DNA from 3 places in the Bradyrhizobium sp. U531 genome. Region 3 is predicted to be linked to each of the others. Evidence: predicted binding sites of a transcription regulator. Region 3 holds the regulator's gene; each other region holds the start of a gene.
The links. Region 3 encodes LexA, which represses DNA repair genes until DNA is damaged. Its sites were predicted from a motif close to TGTTCNNNNTGTGTTCNG; they were not measured.

Region 1 (4,161 bases), 110 kb from region 3:
CGAGAGCGTCGTCGCCTGCTGGCCGACATGGATGTAGTCGAGGCCGACGCGGTGCAGGGTTTGGAACGTCTCGCGCACGCGCGGCACCGCCTTGAAGAACTCGGCGGCCTCCTCGACAGTCATGTCGAGCACGTCGGCGATGCTCTTGCCCTTGAACAGCACCTCCAGCGTTTCGCGGTTGTAGCGCTTGCCCTTGCAGACGTCGCAGGTGACGTAGACGTCGGGCAGGAAGTGCATCTCGATCTTGATGACGCCGTCGCCCTGGCACGCCTCGCAGCGGCCGCCCTTGACGTTGAAGGAGAAGCGGCCGGGCTCGTAGCCGCGCGCCTTGGCTTCGGGCAGGCCGGCGAACCATTCGCGGATCGGCGTGAAGGCGCCGGTATAGGTCGCCGGATTCGAGCGCGGGGTGCGGCCGATCGGCGACTGGTCAATGTCGATGATCTTGTCGATGTGCTCGAGGCCCTCGATGCGGTCGTGCGGGGCTGCGCCCTCGCTGGCATTGTTCAGCTTGCGGGCGATCGCCTTGTAGAGCGTGTCGATCAAGAGCGTCGACTTGCCGCCGCCGGAGACGCCGGTGACGGCCGTGAACAGGCCGAGCGGAATCTCCGCCGTGACGTTCTTGAGATTGTTGCCGCGCGCGTTGACCACCTTGATGGTGCGGCGATGGTTCGGCGGGCGCCGCTCCGGCACCTCGACCTCGAGCTCGCCGGTCAGGTACTTGCCGGTCAGCGATTTCGGATTGCGCATGATCTCGGCGGGCGTGCCTTCGGCGATGATGTTGCCGCCATGCATGCCGGCGCCGGGGCCGATGTCGAGAACGTGGTCGGCCAGCAGGATGGCGTCCTCGTCATGCTCGACCACGATCACGGTATTGCCCAGGTCGCGAAGCCGCTTAAGCGTGTCGAGCAGGCGCGCGTTGTCGCGCTGATGCAAGCCGATCGAGGGCTCGTCGAGGACGTAGAGCACGCCCGTGAGCCCTGAGCCGATCTGTGACGCCAGGCGGATGCGCTGGCTCTCGCCGCCGGACAGCGTGCCGGAGGAGCGTGACAGCGTGAGATAGTTGAGGCCGACGTCGAGCAGGAAGGTGAGACGCTCGCGGATCTCCTTGAGGATGCGGCCCGCGATCTCGTTCTGCTGTGCGTTCAGCGCGTCGGGCACGGTCTCGAACCATTCGCCGGCCTTCCTGACCGACAGCTCCGAGATCTCGCCGATATGCCTGGTCCCGATCTTGACGCAGAGCGCCTCGGGCTTCAGCCGGAAGCCCTTGCAGCCCTCGCAGGGCACGTCGTGAAAATACTTCGCCAGCTCCTCGCGCGCCCACTCGCTCTCGGTCTCGCGGTAGCGGCGGTTGATGTTGGTGATGACGCCCTCGAACGGCTTCTTGGTGTCGTAGGAGCGCACCCCGTCCTCGTAGGAGAACTTGATCTCGTCTTCGCCGGAGCCGTGGAGGATCGCGTTCTGCGTCTTCTTGGCGAGGTCCTTCCACTTGGTGGTCAGCGTGAACTTGTAGTGCTTGCCGAGCGCTGTCAGCGTCTGCACGTAATAGGGCGAGGACGACTTGGCCCAGGGCGCGATCGCGCCCTTGCCGATGGGGAGCTCCTTGTCGGGAATGACGAGGTCCTCGTCGACATGCTGCTCGACGCCGAGGCCGCCGCAGGCCGGGCAGGCGCCATAGGGATTGTTGAAGGAGAACAGGCGCGGCTCGACCTCGGGAATGGTGAAGCCGGAGACGGGACAAGCGAACTTTTCCGAGAACAGCATGCGCTCGGGTCCGCTCTTGTCGTGGATTTTCGCGGTCTTCTTCTTTTCTTTCTCTTCGGCGGGCGCTGCCGCCGGCGCGTCGGCGAATTCGACGACGGCAAGGCCCTCGGCGAGCTTCAGCGCGGTCTCGAAGCTTTCGGCGAGGCGCTGGCCGATATCGGCGCGCACCACGATGCGATCGACGACGACGTCGATGTCGTGCGGGAATTTCTTGTCCAGCGTCGGCGCTTCGGCAAGCTCATGGAAGGTGCCGTCGATCTTGACGCGCTGAAAGCCCTTCTTGAGCCATTCGGCGAGCTCCTTGCGGTACTCGCCCTTGCGGCCGCGCACGACCGGCGCGAGCAGATAGAGGCGGGTGCCTTCGGGCAACGCCAGCACACGGTCGACCATCTGCGAGACGGTCTGGCTCTCGATCGGCAGGCCCGTGGCCGGCGAATAGGGCACGCCGACGCGCGCCCAGAGCAGGCGCATGTAGTCGTAGATCTCGGTGACGGTGCCGACGGTGGAGCGCGGGTTCTTCGAGGTGGTCTTCTGCTCGATCGAGATCGCCGGCGACAGGCCGTCGATCTGGTCGACGTCAGGCTTCTGCATCATCTCCAGGAACTGACGCGCATAGGCCGACAGCGATTCGACGTAGCGGCGCTGGCCCTCGGCATAGATCGTGTCGAAGGCGAGCGAGGATTTGCCGGAGCCGGAGAGGCCGGTGAACACCACCAGTTTGTCGCGGGGAATCTCGACGTCGATGTTCTTGAGATTGTGCTCGCGTGCACCGCGGATCGTGATTGCGTGCCGGCTCGAGCCCGCGTTGCTAGTCTGGCGCTTCGCCTTGATCACTTCATCCATCCGAGTTGCCCCTCAAGGAAGCCCATGGGTGCGCGACCGCGCCAGCAAGAGAGGCGCGCTTCGCCCGGAACCGGGATCGGCACCGATGGGTATGGCAGCGAACGTAGGAAGAACGGGGACGGATTTCCAGAGGCAGTTGCGAATCGTCAACGGAATGTTGCTGCGCTGGCGGCATCTGGCAGCAGCGGGGCTGGGAACTGTCTGGAACGAGGGCCAAGCAAAAGGCCGGCGCGAGGCCGGCCTTTTGTAGCGAGGGGAGCGCCGGAGACGGAGCTCAGTACCGAACTCAGTACCTGGCAACCACCGGGCCGCCGAAGGTGTAGTTCAGGCGGACGGTGCCCATGTCGACGTCCTGCTTGATCCGGTCGATGCGGTCGTTGACGACGCCGAGAATCGTGAAGGAGTTGTTGCGCTTGCCCATGAACAGATGGTCGTACTCGATCGCCACGGACCAGTTCGGCGCGAAGCCGAACTCGATGCCGGTGCCGACCGCGCCACCCCAGCGAGTCTCGCTGGCGCTGTCGAGGACCACGCCGCCCACCAGACCGTTGTACTTGGCGTGCGTAGCGGCCGCGCCGCCCTTCACGTACCAGAGCACGTTGTTCCAGGCGTAGCCGACCTGACCGGTGAACAGGCCGATCGCATCGATCTTGGTCTGGTTGACCAGCGCCGGCGGCCCAAGAAACAGGCTCGTGTTCGAACCCTTCAAATTGGCCCAGTCGCCCTGGGCTTCAAGACCGAACACCCAGTTGGTCGACTGCCAGCGATGGCCGAGCTGACCACCGACGACGCCGCCGGTTGCATTGTGGCAACCCTCGGCCGTGTCCGGCCCGGGAACGCCGAAGATGTTGTTCACGTCCCAGCAGTTGCGGCTCGAGGCGCCACCGCCGTTGATACCGATGTAGAAACCGCTCCAATTGTACATCGCGATCGGCGCGACCGGAGCCTTGGTGTAGGGGCGGGCGGCCAGATCGGCCGCCGAGGCCGGTGAAAACGCACTCAGTGCAAACAAACTGGCCGAAGCCAGCAAAAGCTTCTTCATATCCATTCCCCAGTTCAGTTTCTTTTTCTGGCCTTCCGGAAGCGGAAGAGCAGCGGACCCCAATGACCCAACTGATGTCCCTGCTTACACCATTAAAGCCTTGGGTTGTGTGACCGGTCGACCACATCCGTTCGAAAACGCAGCGCGGGCGCAAAGGTCGCGGAAAACAAAAGGGCCGGCGCGAGGCCGGCCCTTCGTCACGCGATGTCGCGCTCGATTCAGTATTTGGCGATGATCGGACCGCCGAACCGATAGCTGACGCGGGCGGTCACGATGTCGATGTCCTGGCTGATGCGATCGGTGCGGGAGAAGGCCCCGGTGTTGAATGTGAAGCTGTTGTTACGCGATCCCATGAAGCCGTGCACATAGTCGACGCCGACCACGACGTTGGGTGCGACGCCGAAGTCGAGGCCGGCCCCGATCGCTCCACCCCAACGCGTTTCACTGGCCCGGTCGAATACGAAACCGGTCGCGGTGGTGAAGCCCTCGTACTTGTCGCTGACGACGATGGCGCC
Region 2 (4,161 bases), 120 kb from region 3:
AGCGAACAAACAGGCCGAAGCCAACAAAACTTTCTTCATTTTCAACCTAATCCCAGTCCCAGTTTCTGTTGTTGCCTTCCCCGGAAGGAAGGGCAGCGGACTCAACGGCCCAACTGACGGAGTGCTTACACCACTGAAGCCGCAAGTTGTGTCTCCGAAAGGCCACAGTGGTCGAAAAGGTGATGGTTACTGACTTATTGTTCCCCAGAACACCCGCACCAAACGACAAAGGCCCGCGCAAGGCCGGCCTTCAATCTTCGAGCGATATCAGATGGATGTCAGTATCGCGCGACCAGCGGACCGCCCCAGCGATAGTTCACGCGGATCATGCCGATATCGACGTCCTGGCTGATGCGCTCGGAGCGTGTGGCAGCACCCAACGGGGCCGCCAGAAAGTTCCCAGAAGCGGTGAAGGTCACGGTGCGGTTGCCGAGGAAAATGTGGTCGTACTCGAAGCCCACCGTCCAGTTCGGCGCAAACCCGAACTCGATGCCGGCGCCCACCGTGCCGCCCCAGCGGGTCTCGTTGGCCCGGTCGAACTCCAGGCCTGTGACGACATCGTAGCTGCGGTAGCGGTCACTGACCGCGGCACCGCCGCCCTTCACATAGAGCAGCACGTTATTCCAGACGTAGCCGACCTGGCCGGTGATCAGGCCGAACGCGTTGATCTTCGAGCGATCGCGCAGGCCCGTGCCGACGAACACCGCGCTGATGTTGTCGCCCGAGAAGTCGGCCCAGTTGCCCTGGCCTTCCAGGCCGAACACCCAATTGGCCGATTGCCAGCGATAGCCGATCTGGCCGCCGACCGTGCCGCCGGTCGCGTTGTGGCAGCCCTCGCCGACGAGAACGCCCGTCACCGGGGTGACGAAGTCCCAGCATTTGTGACTGGTGCCGCCGCCGCCGTTGATGCCGATGTAGAAGCCACTCCAATCGTAGATCGCGGCGACCATCGGCGCCGGAGCCTTGGTGTAGGGACGCGCTGCCAGATCCGCTGCGCTGGCGGGAGCCGACAGGCTCAAAGTCATTGCACCGATTGCACCAAACAGAATTTTCTTCATTGCAGTCTCCCCAGTTTCGCCGCTTCTCGAAGTCCCCGAAGCGGCTGATCAGGCGCGCCGCCCATATGAATTCCAATTCCGCGGCCAGCGTAGTCCCGCGGGAGGGCCGAGTCCGTCTCCCAAAGGCCACAGTTGGAGGCCGCCTGACGAGGCGCAACTTGCTGAATGTTAATCGGTTTTTCTTCTCTCCATGGAACCGGAGCAGGTTCCGTTCCGCCGGAACATTCCGCTACCACGCGCTCACGCCTCGACAAGAACAAATCTGGAACGTGGCGGGCGTCGGTGCTATATGTGGGGATAACCTCGGGGGTGACGGGCTGAGTTGCGCCTGCAAGCGTATAGGGTCGCCTCGACAGGGCGCAGAGGAACGCGGGCAGCGCGCTCGGCCTTTAGAAATTCAGTGATATTCGGAGTGGAGAGCGGCGATGGCGGGAAGCGTCAACAAGGTCATTCTGGTTGGAAATCTCGGCAAGGATCCTGAAATCCGCCGGACCCAGGACGGGCGGCCGATTGCGAATCTGAGCATCGCGACCTCGGAGACGTGGCGCGACAAGAACAGCGGCGAGCGCAAGGAAAAGACCGAGTGGCATCGCGTCGTGATCTTCTCTGAGCCGCTTTGCAAGATCGTTGAACAATATCTGAAGAAGGGCGCCAAGGTTTATATCGAAGGTGCGCTACAGACCCGCAAATATACCGACCAGAGCGGCGTCGAGAAGTATTCGACCGAAGTCGTGCTGCAGGGCTTCAACTCGACGCTGACGATGCTCGATGGCCGCAGCGGCGGTGGCGGCGGCGGCAGCTTCGGTGACGAACCCGGCGGCGATTTCGGCTCGTCCGGCCCCGTCAGCAGTGCGCCGCGCCGTCCGGTTGCCGCCGGCGGTGGTGGCCGCAACAACGACATGGACGACGACATCCCGTTCTGAGAACGGCCGGGGACGATGAGGGCGCTGCCAGGGTTGGGGGAGCGCGCCTGTATCATCGTGTCAGCAAACCTTACTAATCGACGGAGCGGGCTCGGATTTCCGGGCCCGCTTCATGTTTGGCTTGAACATGGGATGGCGTCCGGCCGTGGCGCCATGGGACCGCTCGCCTACGTGTTTCGACGGGGCGGCGGAAGTGATTTCGGGAGGCCGGTTCCAGGCTCATCCAAGACACCCGCTATGGGGCCGTAAGCTATTGGAAAAATAAGCGGAAAAAGCACTTCCCAGCACCCGTGCAAGGGTGGTTATCAAGCGCTCGATGCGCTATATGATTCCCAGACAAAAACTCACCGGATTCCCCCTTGGCTGACGACGACAACAAGCCCGGCGACCAGCCGGCGCACCCCTCGGACATTCGCCCCGTTTCGATCTACGAGGAGATGAAAAAGTCCTACCTCGATTACGCCATGAGCGTGATTGTGGCGCGGGCGCTGCCTGATGCTCGCGACGGTCTGAAGCCGGTGCACCGCCGCATCCTGTTCTCGATGCACGAGCAGGGGCACACGCCGGACAAGAAATACGTCAAATCCGCCCGCGTGGTCGGCGACGTCATCGGTAAGTATCACCCGCACGGCGACCAGTCGATCTACGACGCCATGGTCCGCATGGCGCAGGACTTCTCGATGCGCGTGCCGCTGATCGACGGCCAGGGCAATTTCGGCTCGGTCGACGGCGATCCCCCGGCTGCCTATCGTTATACCGAAGCGCGCCTGACCAAGTCTGCGCTGGCTCTGCTGGCCGACATCGACAAGGACACCGTCGACTTCCAGCCGAACTACGACAACAACGAGACCGAGCCGTCGGTCCTGCCGGCCAAGTTCCCGAACCTTCTCGTCAACGGCGCCGGCGGCATCGCGGTCGGCATGGCGACCAATATCCCGCCGCACAATCTCGGCGAGGTCATCGACGCCTGCGTCGCGCTGATCGACAATCCCGCGCTCACCATCGATGAGCTCATCAACATCGTGCCCGGTCCGGATTTCCCGACCGGCGGCGTCATTCTCGGGCGGCAGGGCATCCGTTCGGCCTATCACCTCGGCCGCGGCTCGATCGTCATGCGCGGCAAGGTCGCGATCGAGACCATCCGCAAGGAGCGCGAGGCGATCATCATCACCGAGATTCCCTACCAGGTGAACAAGGCGACGATGGTCGAGCGCATCGCCGAGCTGGTGAAGGAAAAGAAGATCGAGGGCATTGGCGACCTGCGCGACGAATCCGATCGCGAAGGCTACCGCGTCGTCATCGAATTGAAGCGCGACGCCGTGCCGGACGTGGTGCTGAACCAGCTCTACAGATTCACCCCGCTGCAGACCAGCTTCGGCGTCAACATGGTGGCGCTCGACAGCGGCCGTCCGCGGATCATGCATCTGAAGGACCTGCTGGCCATCTTCGTCGACTTCCGCGAGCGTGTGGTCACGCGGCGCACCAAGTACCTGCTCGCCAAGGCGCGCGACCGCGCCCACATCTTGGTCGGTCTCGCGATCGCGGTGGCCAATATCGACGAGATGATCCGCGTCATCAGGACCTCGCCCGACCCGACCACCGCCCGCGACACCCTGATGTCGCGCGACTGGCCGGCCCGGGACGTCGAGGACATGCTGACGCTGATCGACGATCCGCGCCACCGCATCAGCGCGGACGGCACGATCCGGCTGTCGATGGAGCAGGCGAGGGCCATTCTCGACCTGCGCCTGCAGCGCCTCACCGCACTCGGCCGCGACGAAATTCGCGAAGAACTCGACAAGCTCGCCGGCGAGATCGCTGACTATCTCGATATCCTGCGCTCGCGCGAGCGCGTGCTGACCATCATCAAGACCGAGCTCGCCGAGGTGAAGGCCGAGTTCGCCACCCCGCGCCGCACCGTCATCGTCGAGCAGGAAGGCGAGGTCGAGGACGAGGACCTGATCCAGCGCGAGGACATGGTCGTCACGGTGTCCCACGCCGGCTACGTCAAGCGCGTGCCGCTGTCGGCCTACCGGGCGCAGCGCCGTGGCGGCAAGGGCCGCGCCGGCATGCAGACCCGCGACGAGGATTTCGTCTCGCGCCTGTTCGTGGCGTCCACGCACACGCCGGTGCTGTTCTTCTCCTCGCGCGGCCAGGTCTACAAGGAGAAGGTCTGGCGC
Region 3 (4,161 bases):
CGGTGGTCTCGGCGCTGGTGATGCCGGCGGGGCTGTTGGGCCTGCTCGCGGCGCCTTTCGGGCTCGATGGTGTGTTCTGGTGGCTGATGGGGATCGGTATCGACTGGATGGTTGCGGTGTCGCGTTGGGTGGCGGCGCTGCCGGGCGCGGTCGGCCGCATTCCCGCTTTCGGCATCGCGCCGCTGATCGCGGCGAGCCTCGGCCTCATCCTGATGGGCCTGTTGCGCACGCCCTTGCGCTGGTGCGGTGCCGCCGTGCTGCTGGCTTCCATCGCCTGGGGCCTGTCGGTGCGGCAGCCCGACATCCTGGTTGCCCGGGACGGCGCCAGCGTCGCGGTGCGAGGCGGGGACGGGCGTCTGCATCTGATCAGGACGGGCAAGGACAATTTCCTGCTGAAGGAATGGCTCGCGGCCGATGCCGATTCCCGCGATGCCGGCAGCGCCTCGCTGACTGAGGGCATATCGTGCGACGAGGCGGGCTGCGTCACGCCGCTCGCCGACGGACGGCTGGTCGCGCTGGCCTCGCGCATCGACGCGCTCGCGGACGATTGCAGCCGCGCAGCGCTGGTGGTGACGTCGCGGCCGGCGCCGCCGGACTGCGCGGCGATGGTGGTGGACCGGCCAAGGCTGCTGCGACAGGGTACGCTGGCGCTGACCCGGCGTGGCGACGGCTTTTCGGTTCAGGCGGTGAGGGCGAGAGGCACGAACCGCCCCTGGTCGCCGGCGGCCGCCGGCGAGGGAGATTTCGAAACGGCCCTGATGCCGAGGGCGGCGGCTCCGCGCGCCAAGGATGCGACCCCGTCGGAGGCCGATCTTCAGGCGGAGGACTGACGTCTCTGTCAGCCGATCGGCATCGGCGTGATCGGGGACCGGCTGTCGGCGGTGGTCTCAGGCTTGTGCTCGCGTTCGCCGAGCGGCTGCGTCACCGGCAGTTGCAGCACGGTTGCGCGCTGGCCTTCGACAAGCTGCGTCACCAGTACGTACTTGCCATCAGGAAATTCGATCGCGTCATGGTGACGATCGGGAACGTGCGGATCGATCTTGCCGAACTTGCCGACGCGGGAGTTGACGGTGCGCGTCCAGATCCAGCGGTTGTCGTAACGGACGTTGTCGGCGAAGGCGAGCTCCGTTCCCGGCAGCAGGCAGACCGCAACGGTGAGATCGGCCTCGGAGGCGAAGCCGCGCGTCGAGGTGCCGCGGAACGTTGTCGTGACGATCGTCTCGCCCACTTCAGCGGGGCGCGTCGCGACGGCATGCAGGCTGTAGTCACACATCGGGTTGCTCCTCATTCGAAGATGACGACCCGCACCTGCCTTGGAGGCACAGGCCTCGGAGTGGAAGCACGCAACGCTCTGCTTGGTTGTAGGCAAATCTACGGCTGGGATCCACGTGCCGCGATCACTTTATCTTTTCGAATCCGACAGGAACAAAGTCTGCCTGCGTGCATTCGGGCAGGCGGTTGTCGACGACCGCGGAAATCGAATGGCTTGAGATCGTCAAAGAGAATCGCGGCTCGCGATTGCAATGCGCATTGCCCGGTCATCACCCATGACACATGGGCAACGCGCGACGCTGATGCGGGGATCAGCGCCGTCGCGCACCACTCAAAATAAATTGGCACAGAACGAACTGGCACATGGCGGTCTCGAAAGAACTGCGATGCGCTCTGGCTTCGCGCGGCTTGCCGAGACTCTCGCCGTGAAAGAAGGGCCGGACAATCTGTGCAATACCAGAAGGACCATCCAGCCGGAGCGGACCATCATCCGCTCCAATCTCTGATCGGCGCTGCCGATCGACGGCGCGCAACAGGCGCCAGGTGATTTCAGTATCGAGCCCGTTTCGGGCTCAGTACTTGCGGTAAAGCCCGATCAGCTTGCCCTGAATCTTCACGCGGTTCGGCGGCAGGATGCGCACCTCGTAAGCGGCATTGGCCGGCTCGAGCGCGATCGAGGCACCGCGGCGGCGGAAGCGCTTGAGGGTCGCTTCCTCATCGTCGATCAGCGCCACCACGATGTCGCCGGTATCGGCGCTCTCGTTGCGCTGGATCAGAGCCATGTCGCCGTCGAGGATACCGGCCTCGACCATGGAATCGCCGCGCACTTCAAGGGCGTAGTGCTCGCCGGAGCCGAGCATGTCGGGCGGTACGCTGATCGTGTGGCTGCGGGTCTGCAGGGCCTCGATCGGCGTACCGGCGGCGATGCGGCCCATCACCGGCACCGCCACGGGGCGCTCGCCCTCGTCCGCGGACGGGATGGAGCTCGCGCGGACCTTGCCGAGATTGCCCTCGATGACGCTCGGCGTGAAGCCGCGTCGGTTGCTGGCAGCAGCCTGGAGCTCCGGCAGCTTGATCACTTCGATGGCGCGGGCGCGGTTGGGCAGGCGGCGGATGAAGCCGCGCTCTTCGAGCGCGGTGATCAGGCGGTGAATGCCCGACTTCGAGCGCAGGTCGAGCGCATCCTTCATCTCGTCGAAGGAGGGCGGTACGCCGCTTTCCTTCAGACGTTCGCTGATGAACCGCAGAAGCTCGTATTGTTTGCGCGTTAACATCTCGACCAAAGTCCCCCGGTTGATGTCGTTCGATTCCGAGACGATGAATTCAGCGATAAGCCGCTACATCCTCGAAACAAATCATGAACGGACACTATATGTTCGATACATGTTCCGCAACTGCTTAATTTACCGTGAACGAAACGAAACTCGCGGAATGCGTGTAATCGCGCAAATCAGGCGGGGAGCCGCAGCACCTCGCAGGGGCTGCCGGCCTCGGCCTTCGGTGCGAACGGCGGGCGCACGAGAAGTACCTGTGCCGCAGCGAGATTCGCAAGCAGAGAGGAGTCCTGATGATTGACGGGCAGGGCGATCTGCGTGCCGTCGTCGCGCAGCTCCAGGCGCGCGCGCAGATAATCCTCGCGCTGGTCGTTGGCGCCGAGATCTTTTCCGAGCACGGCGCGCTCGCGACGATGATGAATCACTGAACGGCCCGACAGCGCGCGAATCAGCGGCACCATGAACAGGAAGGCGCACACATAGGACGACACGGGATTGCCGGGCAGGCCGACCGCACGCATCGCGCCGAGCCGGCCGTGCATCATCGGCTTGCCGGGCCGCATCGCGATCTTCCAGAACGACATCGCCGTGCCTTCGTCCTTCAGTGCCTGCTGCACCAGATCGTGGTCGCCGACCGACGCGCCGCCGGTGGTGATCAGGATGTCGGCACCGCTCTCGCGGGCGCGCCGGATGCCGGCGGCTGTGGCTGCAAGCGTATCGGCGGCCACGCCAAGGTCGATGGTCTCGGCGCCCTCGCTGCGGGCGAGCGCGTGCAGGGCATAGCCGTTCGAATAGACGATCTGGCCGTGCCCCGGCGTGGTGCCTGGCATCACAAGCTCGTCGCCGGTGGCGAGGATTGCGACCTTCGGGCGGCGGCAGACCGCGAGGTGCGGGTAATTCATCGCCGCCGCGAGCGAGAGATCGCGTTCCGTCAGGCGGTTTCCCTTGCGCAGGAGCACCTCGCCCTCGCGGAAATCGACGCCGGCCGGGCGGATATGCCGTCCGACGATCGCAGCCTCCCTGATCGTGACGCTGTTACCGTCGGCGACGGTGTCCTCCTGGATCACCACGGCGTCCGCCCCCTCGGGGACGACGCCGCCGGTGAAGATTCGCACGGCTTCGCCGGCGCCGACCGCTTGAGCAAAGGGCCGGCCCGCTGCGACTTCGCCGATTACCGTCAGTTTGGCATCGATCCTGGCCGCATCGGCCGCGCGCACCGCATAGCCGTCCATCGCCGACATGGCCTGGGGCGGCTGCGTGCGCCGCGCCGCGACGTCATGAGCGAGCACGCGGTGATGGGCTTCGTCGAGCGAAACCATCTGCTCAGGCAGCGGCTCTGCACCCGCCAGCACCGCAGCAAGGGCGTCGGAAACCGGCATCAGGGCCACGGCGAAACTCCAGCTCGGCAGGGTCGGACGAATGTTCCGACAGTCTTCTAACCGAGCGTGGGAACAGAGGCAAAGATGGCGATGGCGCGGGCGATGGATTTCGCTGCTTTCACCTTCGGATGGAAAGCAAGCTCAAGCGCGACGCGGCATGATCCAGAGAATGAGACCGATCGGCAGCAGCGTGGCCATGGCGAGGACGAGAATGACCAGCGCCACGGCCAGCATCG

Region 1: the regulator LexA is predicted to act here: its motif matches at 2,702-2,719, upstream of uvrA (excinuclease ABC subunit UvrA).
Region 2: the regulator LexA is predicted to act here: its motif matches at 1,311-1,328, upstream of QRQ56_RS05905 (single-stranded DNA-binding protein).

What each region holds. Positions count from the first base shown of each region.
Region 1 is NZ_JASVEN010000001.1:1,181,722-1,185,882, forward strand. It holds gene uvrA (excinuclease ABC subunit UvrA) at 1-2,604, opposite strand, end outside; gene QRQ56_RS05885 (outer membrane protein) at 2,891-3,646, opposite strand; partial or broken gene QRQ56_RS05890 (outer membrane protein) at 3,865-4,161, opposite strand, start outside.
Region 2 is NZ_JASVEN010000001.1:1,187,212-1,191,372, forward strand. It holds gene QRQ56_RS05895 (outer membrane protein) at 1-39, opposite strand, end outside; gene QRQ56_RS05900 (outer membrane protein) at 279-1,058, opposite strand; gene QRQ56_RS05905 (single-stranded DNA-binding protein) at 1,484-1,981, shown strand; gene gyrA (DNA gyrase subunit A) at 2,341-4,161, shown strand, end outside.
Region 3 is NZ_JASVEN010000001.1:1,070,919-1,075,079, forward strand. It holds gene QRQ56_RS05335 (ComEC/Rec2 family competence protein) at 1-830, shown strand, start outside; gene QRQ56_RS05340 (hypothetical protein) at 839-1,273, opposite strand; gene QRQ56_RS05345 (hypothetical protein) at 1,524-1,778, shown strand; gene lexA (transcriptional repressor LexA) at 1,845-2,546, opposite strand; gene QRQ56_RS05355 (molybdopterin molybdotransferase MoeA) at 2,723-3,934, opposite strand.